3 regions of the Aeribacillus sp. FSL M8-0235 genome follow, and region 2 is predicted to be linked to each of the others. Evidence: predicted binding sites of a transcription regulator. Region 2 holds the regulator's gene; each other region holds the start of a gene.
The links. The regulator Rex, encoded in region 2, represses fermentation and respiration genes when NADH is low (regulators of the CRP and FNR family bind a similar motif). The targets are predictions, from matches to a motif close to TTGTGAAATATTTCACAA.
Positions count from the first base shown of each region.

Region 1 (10,746 bases), 3.2 Mb from region 2:
TGCCGCAAAAGTCGGCCATATCGGGTTATATCGGGATCCGAAAACATTAAAGCCTGTAGAATACTATGTAAAACTTCCTTCTGATGTGGAAGAGCGGGATTTCATCGTTGTTGACCCAATGCTGGCTACCGGCGGTTCAGCAGTTGAAGCAATAGAGTGTCTAAAAAAACGCGGTGCAAAAAATATCCGTTTCATGTGTCTAGTAGCTGCTCCTGAAGGGGTAAAAGCAATGGAAGAAGCTCATCCAGATGTCGATATTTACATTGCCGCACTTGATGAGAAATTAAACGACCATGGCTATATCGTACCAGGTTTAGGAGATGCAGGAGACCGTTTATTTGGTACAAAATAACAGGAGAGGGCGAAGTGAAGTGCCCTCTCTTTCTTTTTTGTATAGTATGAAAAATTCATTAATATAAGGAGCTGTCCAGAAAGTCAAATCCCCATTTGAAAACACAAAATCATAAACATCGATATATCAACGTTTCTGAAACATTAATAGGCGTCAATAAGCCGTAAAAACGACTTATTAAACAGCTCCATCAATTTCTCACTTTTCCCTTAAAACGACTTTTTTCATGCAATAAACTGATGTTCATAGCGAACAATAAGTGCTGAGGTGATAGAAATGGGAAACCCTTCAGTGCGAATTTGTTTGCTTTTTGTCTTCATTTTCCACGTTTTTGATATAACTGCTTTTGCAAAGACCTTCCCCGAACATCCACAAATCCCTGAAGAGAATGCTGATGAACAAGTCACAATGATCATTGTTTTGTCAGATCAGAACCTTTCAAAAATAAAAGAGTTGATTCAAAAAAAATATCCGGAAATAAACATTTGCTGGGAATATAAAAAAACGTTTACCGGATTTTCCGTAAAAGGGAAAAAAAGAGACCTAGATCAGCTAGTAAAAGAGCCTTACATTGAACATGCAGAGCCTGTAACGACTTTTCAAGCAACGGTTGAAGAAAGTGTTCCTTTTATAGGCGGCATCGATGCACGCGGCTATTTTGACGCGAAGGATGAAAGATTGACGGGAAAAGGAGTGAAAGTAGCTGTTATAGATACGGGGATCGACTACAACCACCGAGATTTACAAAAAAATTATCAAGGCGGATTTGATTTTGTAGATCAAGACAAAGACCCAATGGAAACAGTCGCGAAAGACAATTCGAGGACAATTCACGGCACTCACGTAGCAGGAATTATAGCCGCAAATGGAAAATTGAAAGGGGTTGCTCCGGATGCCTCCATCATTGCCTATAGAGCGCTTGGCCCTCATGGATACGGGACGACAGACCAAGTTATTGCAGCGATTGAAAAATCGATTGAGGATCAGGTAGATATCGTAAATCTTTCCCTTGGCAATGATGTGAACGGCCCGGATTATCCGACAAGCCTGGCGTTAAACCGAGCCGTTGAAGAGGGGATAACTGCAGTTGTATCAAGCGGAAACTCTGGACCTAACATTTGGACCGTCGGTTCGCCTGGCACTGCAAGCAAAGCAATTTCCGTCGGCGCATCGACACCGCCGCTTGACGTAAAGTATTTAACCCTTTCAGGATTTCAAAAGAAAATACCAGCTGAATCTTTGTTCAATTCTGCCCCTTGGACAACAATTAGAGGACGGATAGAATATGCAGGCTTAGGGGAGAAAAAAGACTTTAAACCTTCTGTTAAAGGAAAAATAGCCTTGGTGAAGCGCGGGGAGATCACGTTTGCCGAAAAAGCGAAAAATGCAAAATCAGCCGGAGCCCAAGCGTTGATTATTTGCAACAACATGAAAGGGAGATTTACCGGCAATTTAGAAGAAAAATTGGACTTTCCTGTTGTCTCCATCTCAAAGGAAGATGGCGAATGGCTGCTGAAACAATTGAATGAAAAATCGTTCATCAAAACAACCATTCAGATAGAAAAAGATCGCCTCGCACCCTTTTCATCAAAAGGACCGGTAACAGTCACATGGGAAGTGAAGCCCGATCTTGTCGCGCCTGGTGTAGCAATTGACAGCACAATACCTAAAGGGTATATGGCTCTTCAAGGAACAAGCATGGCTGCTCCGCATATAGCAGGCGCAGCGGCACTGATCAAACAAAAGCATCCAGATTGGTTACCGGAACAAATAAAAGCAGCTATGATGAATACTGCTAAACCGCTTTATAATCAAAATGGAAGGCTGTACAAGGTGTTTGAGCAGGGGGCGGGAAGAATCGATATTTTATCAGCTGTTCAGACAAGAGCTCTCATTTATCCGGCATCTCTATCATTCGGTCAATTTCACAAAAATATCGGCAGGAAAAAGAAAGAGATCACGTTAACTCTTGAAAATCTCTCCGATCAAGAAAAAACGTTTGTTTTTTCGAAACCGCATTATCAAAAAGGGGTTCAATGGCAGCTCCCTCTTTCCGTAAAGGTTCCTGCTAACGGGAAAAGAGAAGTATCCGTCTCGATTGATGTTGCACCGAAATCATTGAGGGAAGGATTGTATGACGGGACTCTTCTTGTGACGGGCGGCAGCCAGACAATCCGCCTTCCATATTTATTCGTTGTTGGCGAACAGAGTTATCCAAAAATCATGGGATTTGAATTTGGTCTTGCCGATCAAGGGAATATGTACCATTATGAACTTTATTTGCCGCAAGGGGCGGATGAATTCGGGATTGCCTTGTATGATCCGGATACTTTAACATTCAAAGGGTTTTTAGACTGGCAAAGAAATATCCCGGGAGGTTTGTTGAAAAGAGATATTTCCGGGCAATTTAAGGACATTCCAAACGGCGTTTACAAAGCGCTCATTTTTGCAAAAAAAGACGGGGAAGAAAGCAGCTATGAAACGACAATCATTTTAGATAAAAAAATATTAAAAAGTCAATAGAAACAGCAAAAATATTTGTGAACAAATTGTGATATTATTAACAAATAGCTCAACTTTTGAAGTGAAACAGATTGACATTGAATGGTGCCTATTGTATGCTAAACGGGGTGGGATGATAAGGTTTTCAACAGCCTTTTGATATAATAAAAAATAAGGTAATTTTATATTGTGAGGACATACCCAATGCGGCAAAAAGAGCACCATCCGCTCCGAGCATACGCTTTAATGACCGCCATTCTTTCCTATTTGGCAGGATCAGTGCTCGTTGGCATTTTTGCAGGAAGATGGCTTGATCGACAGTTGCATACAGAACCCGTTTTTTTGATCATTGGTCTTCTAATTGGACTGGCTGCGGGAATAGTTGCGATGCTGAGATTAGTCCAACATTTTTTTCAGGAGAATGAACGGTAACTATGGATCGTATTGAAAAATTGTTTGTGCGCAGCAAAAAATATTTGCTGTTTTTGCTTGCCATCTATGTGTTAGCATGGGGGTTTACTCCTTATCAAGATATTTTCCTCGGTCTTGCCCTTGGTACAAGCTTTAGCCTCTATAATTTATGGATACTAGTGCGTAAATCAAAGCAAATACAGCAAGCAATTGAAGAAGGCCGTACAGCACGTTCGCTTGGAACGGTTTCAAGGATGGCAGCCGCAGGATTGGCGGTATTAATCGCACTCAAATTCCCTGAACATTTCCATTTAATTAGCGTGGTTATTGGTTTAATGACAATATATATTGTCATTATGATAGATTCTATTCTATACATTTGCGGACAAGCTTGGGAAGAGAGGTGAATTTTGTTGGGTCACGAAGCGCCGATAGTAAAATTATTAGGGCTTGAATTTAATTTGTCCAATATTTTGATGATACTTGTTTCTAGCGCAATTGTATTTATCATCGCCGTATTGTCGACCCGCTCTTTGGCAATGAAGCCAACGGGCATGCAAAACTTTTTGGAATGGGTCATGGATTTTGTGAAAAACATTATTAACAGCACGATGGACTGGCAGACAGGCGGCCGATTCCTTACATTAGGAATGACGCTCATCATGTACATTTTTGTTTCCAATATGCTTGGTCTACCATTCGCTATCGTTGTTGACCATGAACTTTGGTGGAAATCGCCTACGGCTGATCCTACTATAACGCTGACACTGGCCATTTTAGTCGTCGGTTTATCGCATTATTACGGGATTAAATTAAAGGGCTTTTCCGCCTATGGAAGCGACTTTTTCAAGCCACTGCCGTTTTTGTTCCCGCTTAAAATTATTGAAGAGTTTGCAAACACGTTGACGCTTGGTCTTCGTCTTTACGGTAACATCTATGCTGGGGAAATTTTGCTAGGTCTGCTTGTCAGCTTGGCTACTAGCGGAGCATTTGGCTTCCTCGGGGCAATTATTCCGATGATGGCGTGGCAGGCATTCAGTATTTTTGTAGGTGCAATCCAAGCTTTTATCTTTACAATGTTGACAATGGTTTATATGGCGCATAAAGTTAGCCATGACCATTAAAAATAAATGACTTCATCATTATGTTTGTGTAAAAAATTATCTTTAAACAAATAAAGGAGGACTTTATTCATGAATTTATTAGCAGCTGCAATTGCAATTGGTTTAGCGGCACTTGGTGCTGGTATTGGTAACGGACTTATCGTATCTCGTACAGTAGAAGGTATTGCACGTCAACCTGAGGCGCGCGGTATGCTTCAAACAACTATGTTTATCGGGGTTGCGTTGGTTGAGGCGATTCCGATTATCGCGGTTGTTATTGCATTTATGGCTTTTGGTGCATAATTCAAAAATTTCAAAAGAGCCTTGCCCAGATTGGTGTTGGAAAAAGGCTTTTTAGAAGTGCATGCAATCAATTTGCGTGAAGTCCGAATCGAAAGGACAGCAAGTGAAAAAGAGGAAATGGCGAAGTTTTTTAAGCATCTTCGCCATTCCTTTATGTTGTGAATGGTAAAAGAGTCCCAATATAGCCGGTAGTTGGAGAATGGAAGTTTTGAAGGGAGTGAAACGAAGCCGTGTTAACAGTTGAATTTGCCCTCGGAGCTGGAGGCTTCGCAGCAGGAGATATGCTCGTTCAGCTCGTTGTATTTTTAGTTTTGTTAGCATTGCTCAAAAAATATGCTTTTGGTCCGCTTATGGGCATTATGAAACAGAGGGAAGAATTTATTGCAAATGAAATAAACGCTGCGGAAGAAAAGCATGCGGAAGCCAAAAAGCTTGCCGAAGAGCAGCGTGAGCTATTAAAGCAAGCCCGCATCGAAGCACAGGAGCTTGTTGAAAATGCGAAAAAACTCGGCGAACAGCAAAAAGAAGATATCATCCAAGCGGCTCGTGCGGAGGCAGAAAGACTGAAAGAAGCAGCCAAGAAAGAAATCGAACACGAAAAAGAGCAAGCCGTTGCTGAATTGCGTAATCAAGTGGCATCATTATCCGTTCTTATTGCTTCTAAAGTGATTGAAAAAGAATTGAATGAGGCTGAGCAAGAGAAGCTGATCAATGATTATATTAAAGAGGTAGGAGAACAGTTATGATTGGCGGAGTGGCAAAGCGCTATGCGTCAGCTCTTTTTCAAATTGCAAAGGAAAAAAATCAAGTGAAGCAGTTTGAAGAAGAATTGCGGATTGTAAAGCAGGTGTTTATTGAAAATCAAAAATTGCTGCAAATTTTAGAGCATCCGAAGGTGTTGCTCGAAAATAAAAAATCATTGGTCAATGAAGCGTTTTCTTCATTGAGTGCTGAAATTATCAATACTCTTCTTCTGCTTATCGATCGCCATCGCATCCGCTTAGTTCCTGAACTTGTAGATAACTTTGTGGAGCTTGCAAATGAAGAACAGCAAACAGCAGAAGCAACGGTTTACTCCGTCCGTCCGTTGAAGGATGAAGAAAAGCAGGCTCTTTCAGAAGTATTTGCGCAAAAGGTCGGAAAAAAATCGCTTAAGATCACAAACATCATTGATCAGAACTTAATTGGCGGACTGAAACTTCAAATCGGCAATCGTATTTTTGACGGTAGCATCAAGAGTAAGCTCGAACGCATCGGGCGGAATTTAGCGAAAAGTTCGTAGATAGGGGTGAAACTCATGAGCATCAAAGCTGAAGAAATTAGTGCACTGATAAAAAAGCAAATTGAAAACTATCAGTCTGAAATAGAAGTTAGCGATGTCGGCACAGTTATTCAAGTAGGTGACGGGATCGCACGTGCTCATGGCCTCGACAATGTCATGGCCGGTGAGCTTGTCGAATTTTCAAACGGCGTTATGGGATTAGCCCAAAACCTTGAAGAAAATAACGTCGGTATTGTTATTTTAGGCCCTTTTAAAGACATTCGTGAAGGCGATGAAGTGAGAAGAACAGGACGGATTATGGAAGTTCCTGTTGGAGAAGAGCTGATCGGCCGCGTTGTAAATCCGCTTGGACAACCAGTGGACGGGTTAGGCCCGATTGAAACAACAAAAACACGTCCGATTGAAAGCCCTGCCCCAGGCGTCATGGACCGGAAATCTGTTCATGAACCGCTGCAAACGGGTATTAAAGCGATCGACGCTCTTATCCCAATTGGCCGCGGACAACGCGAGCTCATCATCGGTGACCGTCAAACAGGTAAAACACAAATTGCGATCGACACAATCATTAACCAAAAAGAAGAAAACATGATTTGTATTTATGTTGCGATCGGACAAAAAGAATCAACAGTTCGAAATGTTGTTGAAACACTCCGTAAACACGGTGCATTAGATTATACGATCGTTGTAACGGCATCTGCGTCTCAGCCGGCTCCATTGCTGTATTTGGCTCCATACGCTGGTGTATCTATGGGCGAATATTTTATGTACCAAGGAAAACACGTCCTTATCGTATATGATGATCTTTCAAAGCAAGCTGCCGCTTACCGTGAGCTTTCTCTATTACTACGCCGTCCACCTGGACGTGAAGCGTTCCCTGGGGATGTCTTTTACTTGCACTCCCGTCTATTGGAACGTGCAGCAAAACTTAGCGATGCAAAAGGCGGCGGATCTTTGACGGCATTACCATTTGTTGAAACGCAGGCTGGCGACATCTCAGCTTACATTCCTACGAACGTAATTTCCATTACAGACGGACAAATTTTCTTGCAATCTGACCTATTCTTCTCAGGTGTGCGCCCTGCGGTAAACGCCGGATTGTCCGTTTCCCGCGTCGGCGGTGCAGCGCAAATCAAAGCGATGAAAAAAGTTTCGGGTACGCTTCGGTTAGACCTTGCGGCATACAGAGAGCTTGAAGCATTCGCTCAATTCGGTTCAGATCTAGATAAAGCAACTCAGGCGAAGTTAAACCGCGGTATGCGTACAGTTGAAGTATTGAAGCAAGGCATCAACAAGCCGATCCCAGTTGAAAAACAAGTCATGATCCTTTACACCTTAACAAAAGGATTTTTAGATGATATTCCTGTTGAGGATATTCGCCGCTTTGAAGAAGAATTTTATGCTTATTTAGATCAAAATGAAAAAGAGCTTCTTGAAGAAATCCGTTCGACAGGAAATCTGCCTGAAGACGAGAAAATGGAAAAAGCCATCAAAGGATTCAAAAAAACTTTTGCAGTTTCTGAATAAAGAACGATAAGGCTGTGAAAATACGGGGATTCTTTTCACAGCCGTTTTCAAAACATGATCGGCTATTTTTCAAAAAGGTGGTGAGAACCTTTGGCATCGTTGCGCGATATTAAAACACGCATCAATTCGACGAAGAAGACAAGCCAAATTACAAAGGCGATGGAGATGGTTTCAGCTTCGAAGCTGAATCGGGCGGAAACCAGCGCCAAGTCATTTGTGCCTTACATGGAGAAAATTCAAGAAGTTGTGGCAAACATCGCCCTTGGGAGTACGGACGTAAGCCACCCGATGCTTGAAAAGCGTCCGGTCAAAAAGACAGGATACGTTGTCATTACATCAGATCGCGGGCTTGCCGGTGCGTTTAACAGCAACGTGCTGCGCGCCGTTTATCAAACGATTCAAGAACGGCATCGTTCGACGGATGAATACGCCGTGATTGCCATCGGAAAGGTCGGCCGCGATTTTTTCAAAAAACGCGGTATGCCTGTCGTTGAAGAAATTGTCGGATTAGGCGATGATATAAGCTTTTCGGATATTAAAGAAATTGCTTCCAATACAGTCAAGCTGTTCGAGGATGGAAAAGTAGATGAAATTTATATGTTCTACAACCATTATGTCAGCGCCATCCAGCAGGAAGTAACGGAGAAAAAGCTGCTGCCGCTTTCGGACATCGCTGCGAATAAAAAAATGACGTCTTATGAATTCGAACCGTCTCAGGAAGACATTTTGGCAGTGCTTTTGCCGCAATATGCTGAAAGTTTAATTTACGGCGCCTTGCTTGACAGCAAAGCAAGCGAACATGCTGCGAGAATGACGGCAATGAAGAATGCAACAGACAACGCAAAAGAACTGATCAATACGCTGACTCTTTCCTACAACAGAGCTCGTCAGGCAGCGATTACGCAAGAAATTACAGAAATTGTTGGCGGGGCATCAGCGCTTGAATAGATCACTGAAACAGTACGTTAGGAGGGAAACAGGAACATGAAAGGACGCGTAGTTCAAGTAATGGGTCCGGTAGTGGACGTAAAGTTTGAAAGCGGACATTTGCCGGAAATTTATAACGCCCTAAAAATTTCACATAAAGCGCGCAATGAAAACGAGGTAGACATTGATTTAACGTTGGAAGTAGCGCTTCATTTAGGGGATGACACCGTTCGGACAATCGCTATGGCTTCAACGGACGGCGTAACGCGCGGAATGGAAGTCGAAGACTTAGGCGCTCCAATCTCCGTGCCAGTTGGAGATGTCACATTAGGACGGGTATTCAATGTGTTAGGGGAACATATTGACCTTGGAGACCCGATTCCAGCGGAAGCGCGCCGGGATCCAATTCATAAGCCTGCTCCGAAATTTGAACAGCTGTCAACACAAGTTGAAATTTTGGAAACAGGAATCAAAGTTGTTGACTTGCTTGCTCCATATATTAAAGGTGGAAAAATCGGCTTGTTCGGCGGTGCAGGAGTTGGAAAAACGGTTTTAATCCAAGAGCTGATCAATAACATTGCACAAGAGCACGGCGGTATTTCCGTATTTGCTGGAGTTGGGGAGCGTACTCGTGAAGGAAACGACCTATACTTTGAAATGAAAGACTCCGGCGTTATCAGCAAAACAGCAATGGTGTTCGGACAAATGAACGAGCCGCCTGGAGCGCGTATGCGCGTTGCATTAACAGGTTTGACAATGGCTGAATATTTCCGTGATGAACAAGGGCAAGACGTTCTCTTCTTCATCGACAACATCTTCCGCTTTACACAAGCTGGTTCCGAAGTATCTGCGTTGCTTGGACGTATGCCTTCTGCTGTTGGATACCAACCGACGCTTGCGACAGAAATGGGACAATTGCAGGAGCGGATTACATCAACAAACGTAGGTTCTGTTACATCGATTCAGGCGATTTACGTGCCTGCTGACGACTATACAGACCCTGCTCCGGCTACAACATTCGCACACTTAGATGCGACAACAAACCTTGACCGTAAGCTGTCAGAGATGGGTATTTATCCAGCGGTGGATCCACTTGCTTCAACGTCACGTGCATTGGCTCCGGAAATCGTCGGTGAAGAGCATTACAACGTTGCCCGCCAAGTTCAGGCAACATTGCAAAGATATAGAGAGTTGCAAGATATTATTGCAATCCTTGGTATGGACGAGCTTTCAGATGAAGATAAGCTTGTTGTACATCGTGCTAGAAGAATCCAATTCTTCTTATCACAAAACTTCCACGTTGCTGAGCAGTTTACAGGGCAGCCTGGTTCATATGTGCCTGTAAAAGAGACTGTACGTGGATTTAAAGAAATTCTTGAAGGTAAGTACGACCACATTCCTGAAGATGCGTTCCGCTTAGTGGGCACAATTGAAGATGTCCTTGAAAGAGCGAAGCAAATGGGCGTTGAAGTATAATATTTTGGGACCCTAGGAGGAACTGAATATGAAGACCGTACAAGTCAGTGTCGTCACTCCCGATGGCCCAGTTTATGATGCGGATATAGAATTGGTCAGCGCCAAAGCTCAAAGCGGCGAGCTTGGAATTTTGCCTGGTCATATTCCAATGGTTGCGCCGCTTGCAATTGGCGCAGTTCGGCTGAAAAAAGGAAATAATACAGAACTCGTGGCTGTCAGCGGAGGTTTTTTGGAAGTTCGCCCTGATAAAGTCACGATCTTGGCACAAGCAGCTGAAAGAGCTGAAGATATCGATGTTGCCCGCGCGGAAGCTGCAAAGAAACGTGCTGAGGAACGCTTGCAGCGCAAAGGCCAAGGGCAGGAAGACATAGATTTTAAACGCGCTGAACTGGCGCTGCAACGTGCTATCAATCGTATTAACGTGGCGAAAAAGAAATTTTAATTTCTCATTTAAGACGTCCCGGCATTTCCGTTCGGGCCGTCTTTTTTGAAAAAACTAGGAAGATCATGATGATGGCTATTTTGCAATGTTGGCACTAGCCTGGGTGGAAAAGATCGGCATCTTACTTTTATTGACAGCAAAAAATGGACAACATGTAATCGCATCATTCAACTCTAAAACTGCAAATCCAAAATAACGAATTAACCTCCTATCTACATTCCACATCAATGAATGCTTCATTTACAAGAAATAACAACATGAAAAAAACTGCCTAACCATTGTTTTTCACAAAATCAAATAAAAAGTGTGCATGAACAGGAAAGATTTTTATATAATAAAGTGGGTTTGTGAAACAGGAAAGGAAGATTTCGGAAGGAGGAGTAATGTGACGGGGCTAGGCCAGCAGGCGCTTATTAGCATCATA
Region 1 covers NZ_JBBOBW010000001.1:3,577,148-3,587,893, reverse strand. Annotated here, with positions in the region: gene upp (uracil phosphoribosyltransferase) at 1-352, shown strand, start outside; gene NSQ71_RS17415 (S8 family serine peptidase) at 629-2,875, shown strand; gene NSQ71_RS17410 (AtpZ/AtpI family protein) at 3,059-3,286, shown strand; gene NSQ71_RS17405 (ATP synthase subunit I) at 3,289-3,672, shown strand; gene atpB (F0F1 ATP synthase subunit A) at 3,679-4,389, shown strand; gene atpE (F0F1 ATP synthase subunit C) at 4,459-4,671, shown strand; gene atpF (F0F1 ATP synthase subunit B) at 4,953-5,417, shown strand; gene NSQ71_RS17385 (F0F1 ATP synthase subunit delta) at 5,414-5,953, shown strand; gene atpA (F0F1 ATP synthase subunit alpha) at 5,969-7,477, shown strand; gene atpG (ATP synthase F1 subunit gamma) at 7,568-8,425, shown strand; gene atpD (F0F1 ATP synthase subunit beta) at 8,462-9,880, shown strand; gene NSQ71_RS17365 (F0F1 ATP synthase subunit epsilon) at 9,909-10,322, shown strand; gene NSQ71_RS17360 (DUF1146 family protein) at 10,708-10,746, shown strand, end outside.
Region 1: a site for Rex is predicted at 2,902-2,919, ahead of NSQ71_RS17410 (AtpZ/AtpI family protein). Genes of this name have one in related genera too.

Region 2 (10,746 bases):
TAAAATACTGTGCAATCATAATCAGTTTATTGTATGTGCCAGGTTTGCCATTCTTCTATATCGCTGCGAAATTAGAAGACGCCCCAGGTATCATGCTAATCGGATTGGGCGTTATTTTTGCTTCAACGATTATTGCAGTCTTTGCAGCTCTTCTTCAAAAGCTTTTAAAAGCTGCCATTGATATAAAATCAGAAAATGATTTAACGATCTGAGGTGAATAACTTGGCAATTATAATCAATATTGATGTAATGCTGGCTAAAAGGAAAATGAGCGTTACAGAGCTTTCGGAGAGGGTTGGAATAACGATGGCTAACCTTTCTATATTGAAAAATGGAAAGGCAAAAGCGATTCGATTATCAACTTTAGATGCGATTTGTAAGGCTTTAGAATGTCAGCCTGGAGATATTTTAGAATACAGAAGTGACGAAGACACCCAAGGATAATAAAGCGTGATATTTTACAGGTTGTTATTGTTGACATTTTTTATAAGTACTAATTCTTTCAAAAATGGTGGCAGTAGGAGGGTTAACATTTCATTTTTTCGTTGGCAATCTCCTATTCCACCATGATATTCTGAGTTTCTATCATTGCTGTAATAATATCCAGTATCAAATGAATCAAATTTATAAGGGGAGTTACTCATGAGTTTAACCATTCATAATGTTTTGGAATAAAAAGGAATTAGATGATATAAATCTTCTTTAAACAGCCTTTTAAAATAAAAGAAATTATTCGGTGGTGAACCTATGTACATAACCCTAAATCTATTTAGCTACTATACTAAGCAGGGCTTACATATATTCAGAAAAAACCTTTGGAGGCACAGATCATGAGAGCCCTAAAACAACTCGTTCGTTTTGGTTGGGAGCAGGCTCTATCATGTTTGTTTCCTGTCGTTATTTTTGCCTCTTTGGCTTTCACAAAAATCATGCCACTTCCCTTCCTGCCACGGTATGACTGGCTGCTCATCATCTGCCTTCTGATGCAGTGGTGGATGGTGCGTTCTGGGCTTGAAACACGGGATGAACTAAAGGTTATCACATTGTTCCATCTTATTGGACTTGCTCTTGAACTTTTCAAGGTACATATGGGCTCATGGTCTTATCCAGAGGAAGGATATTTCAAAATTTTTGGAGTGCCTTTGTATAGTGGATTCATGTACGCAAGTGTAGCGAGTTATCTTTGCCAGGCGTGGAGGAGGCTTAAGGTTGAACTGGTTAATTGGCCACCATTTTTGGTAGTTGTACCTCTTGCAGCTTCGATTTATTTGAATTTTTTCACCCACCATTATTGGATTGACGTTCGTTGGTGGTTAACTGGAATTGTAATGATCGTTTTTTGGCAATCATGGGTCGCATTCGAGGTTGATGGAACTCGTTACCGTATGCCACTCGTACTTTCTTTTGTGCTCATCGGATTTTTTATATGGATAGCCGAAAATATCGCAACGTTCTTTGGAGCTTGGGAATATCCAAACCAAACCGATGCATGGAGCCTCGTTCATCTAGGAAAGGTAAGTTCGTGGTTCTTATTAGTGATTGTTAGCTTTCTTATAGTAGCGACGTTAAAGCAGGTTAAGGGAAAAATTGTTTCACCCAAGAAGGATAAGGTTTAAAGAGGCGTTTGATAATCATTTAAAGGAACGAGATAGAGGTTCTTTTTAGGCTATACCCACTAATGAAAGCTCACGTGTTATTCAGTTATCGGGCGCCTTTTTGGAGTCACGATAAAAGAGGCTGTCCAAAAGGTCAGGGTAACTGATTTTTTGGACAACCCCGTGGAGGAAACAGTCCCTCTCTATTCCAAATCCATTTCAGCGATCCCCTATCTATCTTACATTACACAAAATTGTTGACGGTACCTAGTCAGTAAATATTGTCCCTATTAATTATCATTTCTCTACATCGTTATTCTATTAAAAAGAAAATAATGTTGCGCCATTAATAATAAAGAAGCTCCCCAAAAGCCCAGTGAAACTTATGAGAAGCTTTATAAAAATTTGTGATTTTTTCGTGGTCAAAATGTGGTCAAAAAAATAAGGAACACCAGGAAACCCTGGTGTTCCAAGATTTTTGAGCAATTATTACATCATTCCGCCCATGTCAGGCATGCCTGGGTTGCCGTTGCCTTTGTTTTCTTCTGGTTTGTCAGCAACAACTGCTTCAGTTGTTAAGAACATAGCGGCAACGGATGCTGCGTTTTGAAGAGCAGAACGAGTTACTTTTGTTGGGTCAACGATACCAGCTTCGATCATGTTCACCCATTCGCCTGTAGCAGCGTTAAAGCCGATTCCAACTTCTTCTTTTTTCAAGCGTTCAACGATAACAGAGCCTTCTAAACCAGCGTTGTGAGCGATTTGGCGAACTGGCTCTTCTAAAGCGCGAAGAACGATGTTTACACCAGTTTGAACGTCGCCTTCTGCTTCAATTTCAGCAACTTTTTTGTAAACGTTAACTAGAGCTGTACCACCACCGGAGACAATTCCTTCTTCCACTGCTGCACGAGTGGAGTTAAGAGCGTCTTCGATGCGAAGTTTACGTTCTTTCAATTCTGTTTCAGTAGCGGCACCAACTTTGATAACTGCTACGCCGCCAGCTAATTTTGCTAAGCGCTCTTGAAGTTTTTCTTTATCAAATTCAGAAGTTGTTTCTTCCAATTGAGCTTTAATTTGATTTACGCGAGCTGCAATTTTGTCGCTTGCGCCTGCGCCTTCAACAATTGTAGTTGTTTCTTTCGTTACAACAACTTTTGCAGCGCGGCCTAATTGAGAAATAGTAGCGCTCTTAAGATCTAAACCTAAATCTTCTGTAATAACTTCACCATCTGTTAAAATGGCGATATCTTCTAACATTGCTTTGCGGCGGTCACCGAATCCAGGAGCTTTTACAGCTACAGCATTAAATGTACCGCGAAGTTTGTTCACAACTAATGTTGCTAAAGCTTCGCCTTCAACATCTTCAGCAATGATTAATAAAGGTTTGCCTTGTTGTACAACTTGCTCAAGAACTGGCAAGATTTCTTGGATGTTAGAGATTTTCTTGTCAGTAATTAAAATGTATGGATTTTCAAGAACAGCTTCCATTTTATCAGAATCTGTTACCATGTATGGAGAAGCATATCCGCGGTCAAACTGCATTCCTTCTACAACGTCAAGCTCAGTAGTGAAACCTTTAGATTCTTCAATAGTGATAACGCCATCGTTACCAACACGTTCCATTGCTTCAGCAATTAATTTACCTACTTCATCATCCGCAGCAGAAATAGCAGCAACTTGAGCAATTGATTCTTTTCCTTCAATTGGTTTAGAAATTGCTTTTAATTCTTCAACAGCTGTAGCAACTGCTTTTTCAATTCCTTTACGTACACCCATTGGGTTTGCGCCAGCTGTTACGTTTTTAAGTCCTTCGCGGATCATTGCTTGAGCTAAAACTGTTGCAGTAGTTGTACCGTCCCCAGCAACATCGTTTGTTTTGCTAGCAACTTCTGCAACTAATTTTGCACCCATGTTTTCAAATGGATCTTCTAATTCAATTTCTTTTGCAATCGTAACGCCATCGTTTGTAATTAACGGAGAACCGAATTTTTTCTCAAGAACAACGTTACGGCCTTTTGGTCCTAAAGTAACTTTAACCGCATCTGCTAATTTATCCACACCACGCAGCATTGCACGACGTGCTTCTTCACTGAATTTAATTTCTTTTGCCATGTTGCGAAAACCTCCTCAAAATTTAAATTGTCTATGATATTGGGCTGTCTCTATTAGCCGATCACAGCCAAAATGTCGCTTTCACGCAAAATTAAGTATTCTTTGCCGTCATATTTTACTTCTGTGCCGGCGTATTTTGAGAAGATAATGCGATCGCCAACAGCAACTTCAACTGCAACACGTTCACCGCTGTCTAATACACGACCAGTACCAACTGCTACTACTTTACCTTCTTGAGGTTTTTCTTTAGCTGTGTCAGGCAATACGATGCCGCTTGCTGTTTTTTCTTCTGTTTCAACAAGTTCAATTACAACGCGATCACCTAATGGCTTTAACAAGGGAAACAACCTCCTCAAATATCTTTTGAGATTTTCAAAATTTATTCCTTATTCATTATTAGCACTCATTGCTATCGAGTGCTAACACCAATTATTATATTAAAGAAACCTCCTCTATTTTTCAAGTCTCTTTTAAAAAAATTTTAACATCCACCATTAAGTGCTTACCTTGTCAAAATTGTTTTTCTTTCTTTAAAACATTGTGTGTTAAAATAGTCATATGAATCTTTTATAAAGGAGAACTATTCGTGAAAAAGCAATATTGGTGGATCATCATTACGTACATCATTATGCAGCTCTCATCCTATATTGGAGTTCCCCTTTTTTATGAACTGGGTGTTGGCGTCGATGAAAATCTCAATGCAGGACTTTTTCAAGCGCAAGCATATTGGTCGATTACAAGTTTTACTGCTGCGTTTGTCATTATTTTATTTCTCCTTCGTCATGAACGAAAAAATAATGTCCGGATTGAAAAAGCTTCTTTCGGCGAATCTGCCATATGGGCTGTTTTCGGAGTTTTTTTAGCTTTTTTCATTCAAACAATCGTTGGCAATATTGAAATATATGTACTTAAAGTTAATCCGATGTCGGAAAATACTCAAGTCATTATGGATTTAATTGAAGCAACGCCTTATTTGATTATTGTCACATCAATAATAGGACCGATTCTTGAAGAAATTATCTTCCGAAAAATTATTTTCGGGGTGATTTATCAAAAAACGAATTTTTGGATCGGCGCGCTTGTCAGCTCGCTATTGTTCGGCATCGTGCATGGGGAGCCTGAACTTTTATTGCGTTATACAGCAATGGGGTTTACGTTCGCTTTTTTATATTATAAAACAAAACGCATATTAGTCCCTATTTTTGCCCATACAATGATGAATACAATCGTAGTCATCATTCAAACAATTTATCATGATGAGATTGAAAACATGATGAAGCAAATGGAACAAATACAAATCATTATTGGAGGCAGCTAAGATTATGAATTTTCATCCCGTTTCCATGGGACTCTTCTATTTTATCATGGGAGTTCTATTTACATATTTAGCAATTCATCATGCTGAAAATGGTATGTGGACAGCTACAAATATGATTTTAATGATTTTAGCCACGTTTGATTTTGCTGTTTCCATCCGCATGTTCACTTTCTCATATAAAATTCGGAAAGCAAAAAACAACCGATGAGGTGTAATGATATTATCCCTCTTGTGTAGACAGTAGGAAAAAAGCCTATACTGTCTTCACAAGAGGGATATGTTTATAACAGCCCATCGGTTTTACTTTTGATCTGATTCTTTTATTTGAGAAGACTGTGCTTTTTTGTAAGCAAATCTTGAAACAATGATACTTATTTCATACAAAATGAATAGCGGAATCGTGACCATTAAATGCGACACAATTTCAGGCGGCGTAATAATCGCTGCGATAACAAGCAATACAAAATACGCATATTTTCTAACCTTTGCCAAAAACGCCGGATTGATGATCCCGAGTCTTGTTAAAAACATAATGACAACGGGAAGCTGAAACAACAGTCCGAAAGGCAATGTTAACTGCAGCAGGAAACGAAAGTATTCATTTATTCCTATCATTTGTTGAATGTTTAAATCATTGGAAAGCCGCCCCATAAAATCGATGACAAAAGGAAACAAAATAAAATAAGAGAAGCTTATACCTAAAAGAAATAAAGCAACCGACAACGGTATATAGCTTAATGTGACCCGCCTTTCTTTTTCATACAGTCCTGGGCTGATAAACGCCCAAAGCTGGTACAATAAAACAGGGAAAGTTAGAATTAAAGCAATAATAAATGTAATCTGCATATAAACGATCAATGGATCTGCAGGACGAAAAGCATTTAAGGCGAATTGCTTTGCTTCATCAGTTTGCTGTAAAAAAACAATAATTGGCTTCGCTATGAAAAAGCCAGTAATCATAGCAACGAAAAAGAAAACGACTACAATAATCAGCCGTTTTCTAAGCTCCGCTATATGCTCCAACACGGACATTTTTTTTTCGCTCATCATTATTCATCCATTCTTCTTGCTATTCATTTTTCTTGTTTTCTTCATCATCGTCTGCTAAGCCCTTCGTGGCACTTTTAAACTCCTTTAATGATTCTCCTATAGCTTTTCCAAGCTCAGGAAGTTTTTTCGGCCCGAAAACAAGCAGAGCTGCAAATACAATCAACAGCAAGCTTCCAATTCCAATTGTTGGCATTTAATATCGCTCCTTCAATCTTCATTCGAATAATGTTTTAAAAAATATGCAAGAGCCTGAAGTTCAACAGATAGATCGATATGATGAATCCGAATTTTATCCGGAACATTTAAGCGAGCCGGCGTAAAATTTAAAATGCCTTTTATGCCTTTTTCCACTAACCGATCCGTTATTCCTTGAGCGGCAGTTGCCGGGACCGTTAATATCGCAACAGGCACATCATCAGGCAATTCACTTTCTAGCTGATCCAAATGATAAATTGGAACTCCACCAATTTTCATTCCTACTTTTCGTTTATTAATGTCAAATGCAATAACAATTTGTGTGTTGTTATTTTTTGTAAAATTGTAATTTAAAAAAGCTGTTCCCAAATTTCCGACTCCAATGAGGGCAACTTTGGTCAACTCATCTTGGTCAAGCGTCTTTCTAAAAAATGATAACAAATAATTGACATTATATCCATAACCTTTTTTGCCCAGCGCTCCGAAATATGAAAAGTCCCTTCTAATTGTCGCAGAATCTACTTTTACTGCTTCACTCAGTTCTTGAGAGGAAACACGTTGTTTTCCCGAGGCATGTAAATTTTGCAAAAACCGATAATATAGAGGTAATCTTTTTGCAGTTGCTTGCGGTATCTTAGATTGATCTTGATTCAATGCTCATCCCTCGCAATCCAAAACAACCTGACTAATTTTGTTTTTAACTATGTTTTCTAGCAAGCGGCTGCTCGCCTGTATGAAACAATATCAGACTGATAACGCTTCCATCCTGATCTTCTTCTCCGTCTACATTTCTTTTTATTTGTTTTTTCTCCAAACTCTCCTTATATAAAAACTATACACTATTTTTTTATTCGTGTCTTTTGAACGATTGTTACAATTTCTTGTCCTTTTGTTCATCAGGTCAGTTGCCTGCAGTCAAATATATAGGCTACACTTATTCTAGCAAAGATTGAGGTGAACTATGGATGATTTTATTGCAGTTAAACAAAATCACAAAATATTATGGTGCTGACCTTATTTTATCGAATATTAAGCTGGAAATCCAAACAGGAGATAAAATCGCCGTTGTAGGCCGCAATGGAGCCGGAAAATCAACATTATTGAAAATCATTGCCGGTGAAATGCCCTTTGATTCTGGTGAAATTGTGAAGCCAAAAGATTTAACAATCGGCTATCTGGCACAAAACACAGGATTAGAATCAACTAAGTCGATATGGGATGAAATGCTAACCGTTTTTGAAGAGCTGCGGAACATCGAAGCTGAGCTGCGAAATATTGAACAAAAAATGGCAGCTATCTCCTCAGCTGGAGATTCTCATGCTTTGCAAAGCTTAATGAAGGAATATGATTCACTCCAACATTTATATAAAGAAAATGGCGGATATCAATATGAGGCGGATATCCGTTCTGTGCTGCATGGATTAGGGTTTGCTGATTACGACTATTCAACTAAAATTTCGGTTTTGAGCGGAGGACAAAAAACCCGGTTAGCACTCGGAAAGCTCCTGTTGAAAAAACCGGATCTGCTCATACTCGACGAGCCGACAAACCATCTCGACATGGAAACATTAAACTGGCTCGAACAATATTTACAGCATTATAATGGAGCGGTTCTAATTGTTTCCCATGACCGGTACTTTTTAGATCGCGTTGTCAACACTGTTTATGAAATATCACGAACAGTTTGTACGAAGTATGTTGGGAATTACAGCGCTTATTTAAAACAAAAAGCGGAAGCGTACGAAAGGGAATTAAAACAATTTGAAAAACAGCAAGAAGAAATCGCGCGGATGAAAGATTTTATTCAACGAAACTTAGCAAGAGCATCGACAACGAAACGTGCGCAAAGCAGAAGGAAAATGCTTGAGAAAATGGAAATACTGGACAGGCCCGCTGGGGACGAGAAGTCAGCCAGCTTTTCCTTCGAAATCGAAAAGCAAAGCGGCAATGACGTGTTAAAAGCCATTGATTTGTCCCTTTCCTACGATCAAAAAACTCCGATCGTGAAAAATATTAACTTTTCGATCAACAGGAAGGACTCAATTGCCTTAATAGGGCCAAACGGAGTTGGAAAATCTACCTTATTAAAAACGATCATCAACCGCTTAAAGCCGCTGAGCGGAAAAATTCAGTTTGGATCTAATGTCCAAATCGGATATTATGACCAGGAACAAGCGGATTTGTCTTCATCTAAACGGGTTTTAGATGAATTGTGGGATGACTATCCCGAAAAAACAGAAAAAGAAATCCGAACGGTTTTAGGGAATTTCCTTTTTTCAGGAGATGAAGTGCTGAAAACCGTCTCGTCTTTAAGCGGAGGAGAAAAAGCTCGGCTCGCTTTAGCGAAATTAATGCTAAAAAAAGCTAACTTTCTCATCATGGATGAACCTACGAATCATCTGGATCTCGACAGCAAAGAAGTATTGGAAAACGCTCTGATAAATTTTCCTGGAACAATCTTGTTTGTTTCGCACGATCGTTATTTTATCAACAAAATCGCGACCAAAATTTTTGAATTATCCACAGAAGGCATTGCCGAATATATCGGGGACTATGATTATTACATTGCAAAAAAAGCGGAGATGATCGAGCTTGAACAGTTGAAAGAACCAACTATCGAAACCAAAGAGCAAAAACAAGGAAAATTATCTTATGAACAAGAAAAAATATTGAAAAAAAAGGAACGGCAAAGACAGCGCCGCATTGAAGAACTTGAAAACAAAATAGCAGAAATTGAAGAAGCGATCGCTGAAAACAATGAAATGCTTTGCGATCCAAATATATACCAAGATCATGAAAAAGCTCAAAAACTTCATGATCAAAATGTCATGTTAACGGAACAACTAGATCAGCTGATAGAGGAATGGGAATCACTTCTTTCTGAATAACCGGCTCATGCCGGTTTTTTATTTATTTTGTTTCCTTCAGCATGTTTCTCTCAAACAGTTATCCACATCATTAGTTCCTTATCTTATAATATTTGTCTTATTTGTTCACATTATCCACAACAAACCCCTTTAGTTATCCACATGTTTCACCTTGTTTTTTCTTCTTCTATTTCAATGTTTCGTCTTATTTATCCAAAATGAAGATTTTCTTTGTGGATAACCTGTGGTTAAAACAAAAAAATAGGGCCGCTGTTCATTCGACCCTATTTTGCCTCTATATATATGACGTTAATTCCAATCCAGGATGAGCATTCATACGATAATCACCGAAAATTCCTTTTTCATAAAGTACATCAGCGAAAGCTGCAATCATGGCCGCATTATCTGTGCATAAGGACAATGGTGGAATGACGAGGTCGATCCCTTTTTTCTTTTTGAATGCTTCCTCCATAGCAGTTCTTAATCCTTTATTCGCCGCTACTCCGCCTGATAAAAGAACTTGCTTAGCTTGATACTTCTCACTGGCACGAACAGTTTTTTCCACTAAAACTTCTACAACACTTTGCTGAAAACTTGCAGCCATATCTTTCGGATCTATCGTGATCCCTCTTTGCGCCGCGTTATGAAGAGTGTTAATCACCGCTGACTTCAGCCCGCTGAAACTAAAATGAAACGAGCCTTCTTCAAGCCATGCTCGCGGCAAATCAATGGAAGCAGTTCCTTCATGTGCTAGCCTGTCGATATGAGGCCCGCCCGGATAAGGCAGGTTTAATGTTCGCGCTACTTTATCATAAGCCTCTCCTGCTGCATCATCAAGTGTTTCCCCAATCACCTCAAAACAACCGTGCTCCTTCATATAGACAAGCTCTGTATGGCCGCCGGAAACAACTAATGCAATCAGCGGGAAAGAAAATTCTTTCACAAGACGGTTCGCATAAATGTGTCCTGCAATATGATGTACTCCGATTAGTGGAAGATCATACGCAAAAGCTAAAGCCTTTGCGGCATTGACTCCAATCAATAATGCACCAACCAGCCCCGGTCCTTCTGTCACGGCTATGGCGTTCAAATCGTGATACGACAGATTCGCCTGTTTTAACGTTTCTTCTAATACGAGAGTAATTTGCTCGACATGATGGCGTGAAGCGATTTCTGGAACGACTCCCCCAAAACGTTTATGGCTTTCAATTTGGGAAGCAACGACTTGTGCAACAATTTCTTTTCCGTTTTTCACAATGGCAGCTGCTGTTTCATCACAGCTTGTTTCAATTCCTAAAATTAATCGATCTTTCATTATAAATTCACCTGCATTAATATCGCATCTTCTTGGTTATCCGTATAATAGTTTTCCCGGATTCCGATTGGTTCAAAATTCAATTTCTTATATAATGATTGCGCAACCGTATTCGAAACTCGGACTTCTAATGTAACGGTTTTGGCTCCTTTTTCTTTTGCTACGTTTAAAACGCTTCTAAGCAGGGTCTCTCCCAGCTTTTTTCCCCGATACGCTGGAGAAATAGCAATATTGGTAATCTGCCCATCATCAACAATCACCCATAAACCGCAATAACCTACAACTTTTCCTTCA
Region 2 covers NZ_JBBOBW010000001.1:385,398-396,143, reverse strand. Annotated here, with positions in the region: gene NSQ71_RS02095 (DUF2975 domain-containing protein) at 1-212, shown strand, start outside; gene NSQ71_RS02090 (helix-turn-helix domain-containing protein) at 223-444, shown strand; gene NSQ71_RS02085 (DUF817 domain-containing protein) at 831-1,616, shown strand; gene groL (chaperonin GroEL) at 2,085-3,707, opposite strand; gene groES (co-chaperone GroES) at 3,761-4,045, opposite strand; gene NSQ71_RS02070 (CPBP family intramembrane glutamic endopeptidase) at 4,294-5,025, shown strand; gene NSQ71_RS02065 (YdiK family protein) at 5,030-5,233, shown strand; gene tatC (twin-arginine translocase subunit TatC) at 5,326-6,072, opposite strand; gene NSQ71_RS02055 (twin-arginine translocase TatA/TatE family subunit) at 6,095-6,268, opposite strand; gene NSQ71_RS02050 (redox-sensing transcriptional repressor Rex) at 6,283-6,924, opposite strand; gene NSQ71_RS02045 (ABC-F family ATP-binding cassette domain-containing protein) at 7,236-9,158, shown strand; gene tsaD (tRNA (adenosine(37)-N6)-threonylcarbamoyltransferase complex transferase subunit TsaD) at 9,433-10,452, opposite strand; gene rimI (ribosomal protein S18-alanine N-acetyltransferase) at 10,452-10,746, opposite strand, start outside.

Region 3 (10,746 bases), 3.2 Mb from region 2:
CGGAAATGATGAAGATCCGTATCAAAATCCATATATCCGATCTAGACTATATCCTATTTTGCCGAAATCAAAATATGTTTGCTTCTATCCGATGGATAAACGCCGTCAAGGCAATGACAATTGGTATATGCTGCCGATGGAAGAGCGCCGGAGCCTCATGAGAAGCCACGGACTTATCGGCCGCAAGTACGGAGATAAAGTAAAACAAATTATTACCGGTTCTGTCGGATTTGATGACTGGGAATGGGGCGTCACGCTCTTCTCTGATGATGTTTTGCAGTTTAAAAAGCTCGTATATGAAATGCGTTTTGATGAAGTAAGCGCCAGATACGGCGAATTTGGCTCCTTCTTTGTCGGAAACATTTTACATCCTGAAAAAATTGCAGCATTTTTACATGTATAAACCAGTACTGCTTTCAGTACTGGTTTTTTCTGCTGAAGACCTACCAATAGTAAGCAAGCAATCTAGCTGCATGCTTAATGTGCAAGAAAAAATGTCATACTATACAGGAAGTGTAATAAATCACGATTTATCTCTTTCTTACGTGCAACAAAATAAAAGTACGGGGAGATTTGAAGAAAAAACGTGGAGTACCAGCTTTAATGGAAGAATGGCGAGACAGCTTGTCATGCGCAGGCGCAGCCGACCTTGAAAGGCAAGTTTCATACCATGCCGCCACGCCTCCAGATACTCTAAATGGAGTTCTTCTCTTCTTATTTGCTCTTTGCGGCAAATGAATTTTCTAGTCCTATTTAATGGTTCTCATGAATTGATTGCAATATCGATGCTAACTCATTTGGCTTTGAATAAAATGGCGAATGGTCTGTATCCAATGTGTATACATGCTCACATGGATTAGCTGAATACATTGCCCGTTGACACTGGATGGTAATGGCGTTGTCGCGCAGACATTCAATATAGTATTTTGGAACACTGCCGAATCTTTCCTCTGTAAGACTTAATTTCGTTGAAAGGACATTTAGTGCTTGAGGACTTAGAAGTGATTTCGCTTTTTCTACATCAGCGTCGTCACAGCACCCATAAAAAACATGCTTTAAGCTGTCCTCTCTCAAGGTAGCATAACCTTCTTTTTCAAATAAAATCATATTAGGTGCGACTTGAGCTTCTATATCAGTAGGAATTATATCTGTCATAGCTTCTCCATCCCTCAAGAGGAAAGCGGTTACAAAAATGAGCGCCTTAACTTTTTCTGGTCTGTATTCTGCACTCTGCGAGATAACGATACCTCCCATACTATGGCCGACAAGGTAAACTGGTTCTTCAGCATCATCCAAAATGGAACATACTTTGTCAGTGTAGCTCTTTAGCGAAACTTGTGAAATTGGTGTTTGATCTGAACCGTGTCCGGGTAAATCAATTGCATAAACGGTGTGTCCGGCTTTTTCAAGCAATGGGGTGACTTTTCCCAACACCATGCACCATGCCAAGCGCCATGGATGAATACATATATGCCACTTCTCAAAATATGGGGCTGTCCAGTCAAAATCCACTGAAAATAAAACATCATAAGCATTGATATATCAGTGTTTCTAAAACATTAAAGGGGCGTCTATAAGCCGGAAAATCGACTTATTAGACAGCCCCTCATACTTTATAAGCTTCTTTTTTTCTTTTATACAGAACAAAGATGTCGGAATGGGAATTTTTCCGAATGTCATAAAAAAGGTTTCATCGTCATACATTGGAATGAAAGATTACTATTTAGGCAATGTCTTTTTAAAGAAAAAGGCAGGTGAAAAAATGGCTGTAATTCCCACATACTGAAGAAGATGTAAAGCTATTGGCCAGATTGATGAGAGCTGAAGCAGAAGGAGACGGAGATTTAGGCATGCTTCTTGTAGGCAATGTCGGTGTCAACCGTGTCCTTGCAGATTGTTTAGACTTTAAGGATATACGCACCGTTCGCAGTATGGTGTTTCAAAGCCCCGGAGGCTTCGAAGCCACACAGAAAGGATATTTTTATCAGGCTGCAAGGCAAAATGAAATAGACTTAGCAAGAAAAGTTTTGAAAGGAAACCGCTACAGTCCTGCAGAAACTGCTTTGTGGTTTTTTAAGCCATATGGCGATTGCCCTGCTACATGGTATAACCAATATAACTCAGGACGATATAAATCCCATTGTTTTTATTTTCCTGCACAATCTGCTTGCCCAAGCGTATACAGATTTTAGGAGGTTGAACATGAGCAACAAAAAACAGAACCAACGGCAGCAGCAGGGGTATCCAGTTCCTGCAGTTACTCCTGTACAGCCAACCTATCCGTACGGATTTTACGCGCCCAGCGGGTCTGTTATCGGCGCCCCTCCCTCAGCTCAACCAAGCGGCACCAGCGGTCAAGCTGTACCCGGAATGCTTCCGCTTGAAGAATCCTATGTCGAAAACATTTTGCGCTTAAATAAAGGGAAATTGGCCACCGTATACATGACCTTTGAAAACAATCCTGAATGGCCGGCGAAAGTATTTCGCGGCGTCATTGAAGCTGCCGGAAGAGATCATCTCATTTTAAGCGACCCGCAAACAGGAAGGCGATATTTATTGCTGATGGTTTTTTTGAATTACGTCACTTTCGATGAGGAAATCGTATATACATCCCCTCAAAGTCTCGCTTCTTATCCACCAAGATAAGAAAAACGCTAGACAGAGAGAGGCCGGTAGGAATGCTGCAAGACGCTTTATAATTTCTTGAACAGCGCCCTGCCCTTGTCTAGCTTCCTTGTCAAATAGACAGAAGTCTAAGCAGGACAGAAGTCTAAGCAGCCTTGCTTCTTTAATGAAGCAAGGTTATTCAGCTTTTCTATGAGCTTTTATTTTCATTTCGATCTTACTTATATAAATAAAAGCACTTAAATTTCAAAAACGGCCAATAAAGCTTTTTTTCCCTTCGACTTAAAACGTATAATCGAGATTCAGAAAAAATTTCCGATTACCTCCCCCATTTCATCTAGGGCATTTTCCGCATCCATAGCAATAAAAAAAACCGGGCGTGAAAATTCCACGCCCAGTTTCTTCTACCAGAATTTAAATCCCGGTGAACTTGGTGCATTTTCAATGATATCGATGACCGGTACTGTATAAGCGATTACAATTAGCACAACAGACAGACCGATCCAAATTTTCCAATTTTCTAGAAGCAATGGCGTTTTTTCCGCATCTTCATGAACTTCACCAACTGGAAATTCTTCCGTTCCTTTTGGAGCAGCCACTGCCAAATTTATAACAATATAAAGAATCATCAAAATGGCAACGAATAAGATGGCTCCGCCAACCGCCATGATAGTTTGATAAGACATCCATTCCAACGCCTGCGGATGGTCTCCATATGTTGTATAAGCGGTCCGCCGAGGAGCTCCAAACAGACCAACTGTATGCATGGCTCCTGACATTAGGAACATACCGATGCACCAGAAAACGGTTTGAATGATCCCTAATTTATTTAATCGCGGTGTTAACGTTCTGCCTGTTAAATGAGGAACCAACCAATAGGAAATACCAAAAAACGTCAACGCTACAGTGGTGGCCACTGTTAAATGGAAATGTCCTGTTACCCATAAAGTGTTATGAACGACTTGGTTCATTTGGTTACTTGCATTAATGATTCCGCCTGCTCCGCCAGGAATAAAAACGAGCATTCCCATAAACGGTGCAAAAAAGCGAACATCTGTCCACGGAAGCTTTTTCACCCAGCCAAACAGTCCGCTGGCCCCTTTTTCTCTTCCGCTTATTTCAAATGTTGCAAACAAAGCGAAAGCTGTCATTAAAGATGGAACAATGACCATAAACGTCAACACAATTTGCAAAAACTTCCAAAACGGAGTGATCCCAGACTCTAGTATTTGATGATGGAAGCCGACTGGGATGGAAAAAAGAACAAACAGTACAAACGCCAGTCTTGCAAGCGAATCGCTGAAAATTTTCCCGCCTATTATTTTTGGAATGATGACGTACCAGCACATATAGGCAGGCAATAACCAGAAATACACTAATGGATGGCCGAAATACCAAAAAAGTGTTCTGCTTAACAGCACATTGATTTTATCGACTAACCCGAAGGACCAAGGAATAAACTGGAATAATACCGTTACTGCTACGCCCAATGTTGCTATGATCCATAAAATCATTGTGGCAACTGCCATAAAGCTTAATAGAGGAGACGGCTTTCCTTCATTTTTCTTTTTCCAGACAGCGTATTGGCTAAACATGCCAGCTCCGCTTACCCAGCTGCCGACTACAACAAGCGTCAGACCGATATAAAACCATGGCGATGCTTTAAGTGGTGCATAAAAAGTGTATAGAACGGTCGCTTTATTTAATAAGATCATAACCGTTGTAATCGCTGTTCCAATCGTCATAAGCCAAAAGCCGATCCAAGCCGACTTTTTGGCAAACGGAGTTAAATCACCTGTCGTCCGACTCATGGAAGCATATAAAAAACCAATGATAAAAAATGTTGTAAAAACAAGTGCCAACAAAACGCCATGAGCAGTCAAAAGCTGATAATATCCGATCCCTGCCGGAAGCTCAAGCGTTCCGCTTCTAACAAAAGCCTGCAATAACCCGGCAATCGCTCCTAAAAACAATGCAATATAACCAACTGCAATATGGGCGAGCGCCAGCTTTCCATCGTTTGGGTGAAGCGCTGTATTTTTCATGCTTTTGTCACCTCAATTTTCGTGCTCATCATTTGGTGCCCCGTACCGCAATATTCGTTGCAAATTATTAAATAGCTGCCGGGTTTATGAAATGTATGTGTAAGCGAATTCACATGTCCCGGGGTCACCATCATGTTTACATTTGTGCCAACGATTTCAAGGCCATGAACAACATCTTTGCTTGTCACGATAATATGAACTTTTGCTCCCTCCGGTATTTTTATGTCATTCGGCATAAAGGCAAAAGCTTGAGAAACTATAACAAGTTCGTATTCGTTGTCTCCAATTTTCTTTAAGCCTGGTTGATTAAACGGCTCTGTCGTGTCTACTTTTTGCGGATCCAATGTGGTCAGATCACTCGGCGGATGATGACCTTGTGCAAATGCACTGATGCCCACGATTGTTAAAAACATCACAAGCGTACCTATACCTATTAATAGCCAAACCTTTTCAAGTCTGTGCAAATGCAAGATGATCCCCCTCCTTTATAATCGTTGAATAAATAAGTAGTAAACTCCAAACCAAGAAAGTATTAAAAAAAGAGCCAGCATAAGAACGGATAAAAAAGTGCCAAATAACGAATATTCTTTCTTTTGAGCAATTTCCTGCTCTTTTTTATCGGAGATGAATTCTTTTGCCACCCATAACACCACCTTTTCTTCTTTTAAAAAAATTGTAGTTTAGCTTACGTTAGTCAATCTGTGAAAAAAATCACATTTTCCATAGTACTTTTTGACAGTATGTTGAACAAAAAAACATTGCATTCACACTGAATCTTCTATCATTAGGAAGCTAGGAGCCAAAATGAACGGGACACATTTTTGGATAAAGCTCTGGCTATGACCTTTGAATCGGTTAAGAAGGTCACCCTTTCATTTCTTTGCACAAAAAAACGCCTGTCCCGATATAGTAGACAGACGTTTATATTTACATATATTTAACTGCAGCAACAGCAAGAAGAACCCATGCAATTAAAAATGAAATGCCTCCAAGCGGCGTAATTGCACCTAACACTTTGATCTGCGTCACACTTAATATATACAGGCTTCCGGAAAACAGGAGAATACCGATGAGCATCAGCCACCCGGCCCAATTTGCATAGCCTGCCTGCGGATGCTGCTGCAAAAACAGAGCCGTGACAAAAAGGCCTATCGAATGGAACATTTGATATTGTACACCTGTTTGCCATGTCTCCAAATATTTTTGCGGAATTTTCCCTTCCAAACCATGGGCGCCGAATGCTCCTAAAGCTACAGACAAAAAAGCACCGACGGCTCCAAGAATGAAAAATATTTTCATCATCTTCACCCCTCGTATACTAAGTTTCAGAAAGTTTTTTTATCGAATTTCCAGTCCGATACGCTCCTTGACAATCGCATATCTTGGGTGGTTGCCTTTGTGGGAGGGGCGCGCCCCTCCCACAAAGGGTTGAGCGTACCGGGGTTGGACTTTTCGCAATGTTCCTGGATAATGGTCTTAGGATCATCGGGGATACTCTTCTCACTCCTGTAGCTTTGACTACTTGTAAAGTCTGTCTCCTCGGCCCCTGTTTGGACGTCTAACCCGCAGGCTGTTCCCGTTGGTTTTCCCCATGCTGGAAGGAGCAGCTTCCAGGGCAGCCCATGGTCCAACGTGAGTTCTCATATGCGAGGGTGACTGGTCAACAGGCGCGATCCGGGGGCATCCCGAAGAGTCCTACCCCTCGATCCTACAACAATAGGAGGTGATCTCATGAAACTCTACGTCGGGATCGACGTGAGCTCACGCGACTTAGCCACCTGCATTATGGATCATGAAGGAAATACGTGCGCACGCTTCAAAGTGGATAATCATCTTCTGGGCGCCACCTTCCTTCGGGATCAAATCCTCCTGTGGGCTAACAAGCGAAAGCCAACCGAAATTCTGATCGGGATGGAAGCCACCTCGGTCTACAGTTGGCATCCAGCTATGTTTTTCCACCAGCAGGAGGCCTTGCAGGCTTGGAACGTCAAGGTGTTTACGATCAATCCAAAGCTCATTCGCAAGTTTAAAGAAGCCTATGTCGACTTGGAGAAAACGGATGACATCGATGCTTGGATCATTGCGGATCGGCTTCGCTTCGGCCGTCTGAAGATGACGGCTGTCCTCAAGGAGCAGTTTCTCGCGCTTCAGCGACTGACACGCATGCGATATCATCTCGTCCACCAGTTAACCCGTGAGAAACAGTATTTTCTCCAGCACTTGTTTTACAAATGCAGTTCCTTTACCCAAGAGGTGGACAGTTCGATCTTCGGACATGCCATTCTCGAACTGCTGCTTGAGTCGTGGAGCCTCGATGACATCTGCCAAATGGATGTCAAGCAGTTGGCCGACTTCCTGCGCCAAAAAGGGCGCAATCGCTTTGCCGATCCGGAATGCATCGCCAAGTCGATTCAAAAGGCGGCCCGTTCGTCGTATCGGTTGTCCAAGTGTGTCGAGGATTCCATCGACTTGCTGTTAGGGCTGTCGATTCAATCAATCCGCAGCCTGCAATCGCAGCTCAAAGAGCTCGATAAAGCCATTACCCGCCATCTTGAAGGCATTCCGAACACACTGCAAACCATCCCAGGCATCGGACCGGTTTATACCGCAGGCATCCTGGCCGAAATCGGGCAAATCGAGCGGTTTCACAACCAGGCCGCCTTGGCAAAATATGCCGGCTTGACATGGTCCAAGCACCAATCGGGCCGTTTTCAAGCCGAGGACACCTCCCTCATTCGTTCCGGCAATCGCTATCTCCGTTACTACCTAGTGGAGGCTGCCAACTCGGTGCAACGGCATGATGCGACGTTTCGTGCGTACTACCGGAAGAAGTATGAGGAAGTGCCCAAACACCAACATAAACGAGCCCTCGTCCTCACCGCTAGAAAACTCGTGCGTGTGATCGATGCGCTGCTACGCAACGGTCAAATCTACACGCCAAGAAAGGGGGAAGATCGATAAGAGGATCGATCTGGTATACCAATATCAACCTTTAGACCCAGTTTATTACATGTACCAATACTGGGTTTCTTCAGTATTGCCTTTTTTCGGATCATCGGACAAGGGAATTTCCAATTTCTATGATTTTTCACCTTGACATATTACCGCAGGACTTTTTCCCTTCATCTTACCTTATCGTCCGTTTTTTTTAAATGAAGATTTTACAGATGACAAGATTTTGTTTAGAAATCAAAAATAGATTCTCCATTTGCATCGTCTTCGACCAACAAACGTTCTTTCATTGTCAGCGTTTTGCTGTTTGCATTTCCGATCATTTTTTCCAGCTCTAATGGAGTTATTTCACTTTCGCTTTTTGGCTCTTGAATAGCTGAAAAATCATAATTTTCCTCTTGTTGATCCAAAATAACATCACATAAAGAACGGATGACAAGAAGCCGGGCTTTTAGATCATGAGGTGTTCCTGCTGCCTTTGCCTTTTTCAGTTCCTCCTCCATTTTGCCTATTATGCTTGAAACCGGTATATTCAACTCCTATCGCTCCTTATTGAAAGATAATGATCTTGCTTTTTTTATCATATTTGATTTTTTCCTTATTGACAAACTTGTCTGCTTCATTCACTTTTCATAACAAACTTGTTACAATAAGTAAGGAATTTTTGAGCACAAGGAGGGCCTGCAGATGGACAATCAATATTTGCAAACAATAAACGGCGATTTATGGTTAACAGAAGATGAAAGAGAAAATTTAAAAATCAGCTATAGAATCAAAGAAGTGCTTTTTTCAAAGCAATCCCCTTTTCAACATGTTATGGTATTGGATTCATATGATTTTGGCCGCATGCTAGTGCTAGATGGAGTTGTGCAAACCACTTCTATTGATGGGCATATATATAATGAAATGATTTCCCATGTCCCGCTCAATCTCCACCCAAATCCGGAAAAAGTGCTGATCATCGGCGGCGGAGACTGCGGTGTTGCCAGAGAAGTGTGCAAATATGATTCAGTGAAGGAAATCGATATGGTGGAAATTGACGAGCTTGTCGTTTCCGCATGCAAGGAGCATCTGCCTGAAGTGTCAGGAAACTTAAGCGATCCGCGCGTAAATTTCTTATTTATTGACGGCGTGAAATATGTAGAAAACAAACAAAATGAATACGATGTGATCATTGTTGACTCTTCTGACCCGATTGGACCGGCAGAACAGCTGTTTTCAAAAGATTTTTATACCAACCTATATAAAGCGTTAAAAGACGATGGCCTCATGGTATGCCAAAGTCAATCGCCTGTTTTCCACTTGGATGTTTTAAAACGGTCTTATAGCCATATTCAATCTTTATTCCCGATTACAAAACTATACACAGCTGTTGTTCCTACATATCCGGGAGGACTATGGAGCTTTACAATCGGATCGAAAAAATATGAAGATGTAAAGTCGGACAATTTTTCGAAAGATACAAAATATGTAAATCAAGCTATTCTCGAAGGGTGCTTTAAGCTTCCTGAGTTTTTGCAGCAAGCATTGAAATAATGGAGCTGGCCCAAAAGTCATTGAAAGTTGGCTTTTTGGGCCTCTATTTGTTTTGACAAAAAAACATACTTTCTAGTAAAAATGCAAGCGTCAAACGAACAATAAAGAAAGAACTGTGTGCTGCAAAATAAAGTACATAATATTGCAATCAGACAAAGACGAGAATTTGCTTAAAGAAACGCAAAAAGTGAGAGGCGATGGTAAAGCACCTCTCACTTAGATAAAATCTCTTTTGCAACTGGGAATTCGCCTATTTGTTCATATTTTTGAAGCAGTTGTTTTGAGATTTGATTGGATATTCTGCTTTTTCATTTTGGGTAACGTCTAATACCTCAATCAATCTGGAATGAAATTCTTCTAGGCTAGGCACTTTACCTTCTTGCATATACTCTTTTTGAATTTTGAGAAGGCAAAATGCGATCTCTGCCCGCTCCTCACCATTTAAATCTTTTTTCAGAGCAACGTAATCATTATTAATAATAAGTCAGGAGATATCTTTTGATTACCAATAATCTTTATTAATAGATTTTTAAAAGCTCTACCTTATAATTTAAGTTATAAATTTCTTTATCTAACCTTTCTACCTGATTCTAAAAAATTTTCAATCATTCCGAGCTATTTCTATCATCCATACTCGATCTCCTCCTGTTCTTTTCTTTCAACTGGACGAAAGATCAGAATCACTTCTACAATGGCTTTAGCTCCAATTCTTATAGCTGTGGCTCCAAGTGGCTTCTTCATAGCATCGTATCCGAAAAAAGAGCTTTTTGTCTGACGAGGGTGCACAAATCTATTCTTGAAAAAAATGGGGCAGAAAGTGTGTTCGGTCAATATCAAAAACAATTGGTCGTTCCGCAGATTTTCTTTTCGAGGGCTTTCGAAAGTCCAAACGGAGTTGGAATTGTGGCCATGGAACACAATCTGTTGAAAGCGGCCGGAAAATCTTTCACTTTCAACAGAATCTCCAAAAAAATAAAAAGACGGATGAAGAAAAACTTTATGATGTTTCTTCATCCGTTTTATTTTTGGATAGTCCCTTTTTCATGTTTCCACTTATCACGCAGACGGCAGGCAGCAATTAAATGTCATTATCGCTGATGCACCAGTCAATTTCTTCTGATCCGATGGACTTTAAAAATTGATTTGCTTTAGAAAAAGGCCTGCTGCCAAAAAAGCCTCTGTTTGCCGAAAATGGCGATGGATGCGGCGACTCAATGACAAAATGCTTATTCATGTTAATCATTTCTTTTTTCGCCTGTGCATGCCTTCCCCATAAAATAAAGACGACTGGACGCTCTCGCTCGTTTAAACAGCTAATCACTCGATCGGTAAATTGTTCCCATCCTTTTCCTTTATGGGAATTGGCTAGTCCCTGCCTTACCGTCAGCACAGTGTTCAATAATAGAACACCTTGCTTCGCCCATTTGACAAGATGACCGTGGTTTGGAGGCTTGCAGCCGAGATCGTTCTCAAGCTCGATGAAAATATTTTTCAGAGACGGCGGCTGAGCAATCCCCGGCTTTACGGAAAAGCTTAATCCATGTGCTTGATTCGGTCCATGATACGGATCTTGGCCTAAAATGACAAC
Region 3 covers NZ_JBBOBW010000001.1:3,630,549-3,641,294, forward strand. Annotated here, with positions in the region: gene hemQ (hydrogen peroxide-dependent heme synthase) at 1-403, shown strand, start outside; gene NSQ71_RS17635 (hypothetical protein) at 604-738, shown strand; gene NSQ71_RS17640 (alpha/beta fold hydrolase) at 754-1,512, opposite strand; gene NSQ71_RS17645 (cell wall hydrolase) at 1,815-2,192, shown strand; gene gerQ (spore coat protein GerQ) at 2,203-2,646, shown strand; gene NSQ71_RS17655 (b(o/a)3-type cytochrome-c oxidase subunit 1) at 3,030-4,670, opposite strand; gene NSQ71_RS17660 (cytochrome c oxidase subunit II) at 4,667-5,140, opposite strand; gene NSQ71_RS17665 (cytochrome c oxidase subunit 2A) at 5,156-5,311, opposite strand; gene NSQ71_RS17670 (DUF423 domain-containing protein) at 5,598-5,969, opposite strand; gene NSQ71_RS17675 (IS110 family transposase) at 6,402-7,631, shown strand; gene NSQ71_RS17680 (YwdI family protein) at 7,853-8,158, opposite strand; gene speE (polyamine aminopropyltransferase) at 8,310-9,158, shown strand; gene NSQ71_RS17690 (uracil-DNA glycosylase) at 10,237-10,746, opposite strand, start outside.
Region 3: a site for Rex is predicted at 5,370-5,387, ahead of NSQ71_RS17665 (cytochrome c oxidase subunit 2A). Genes of this name have one in related genera too.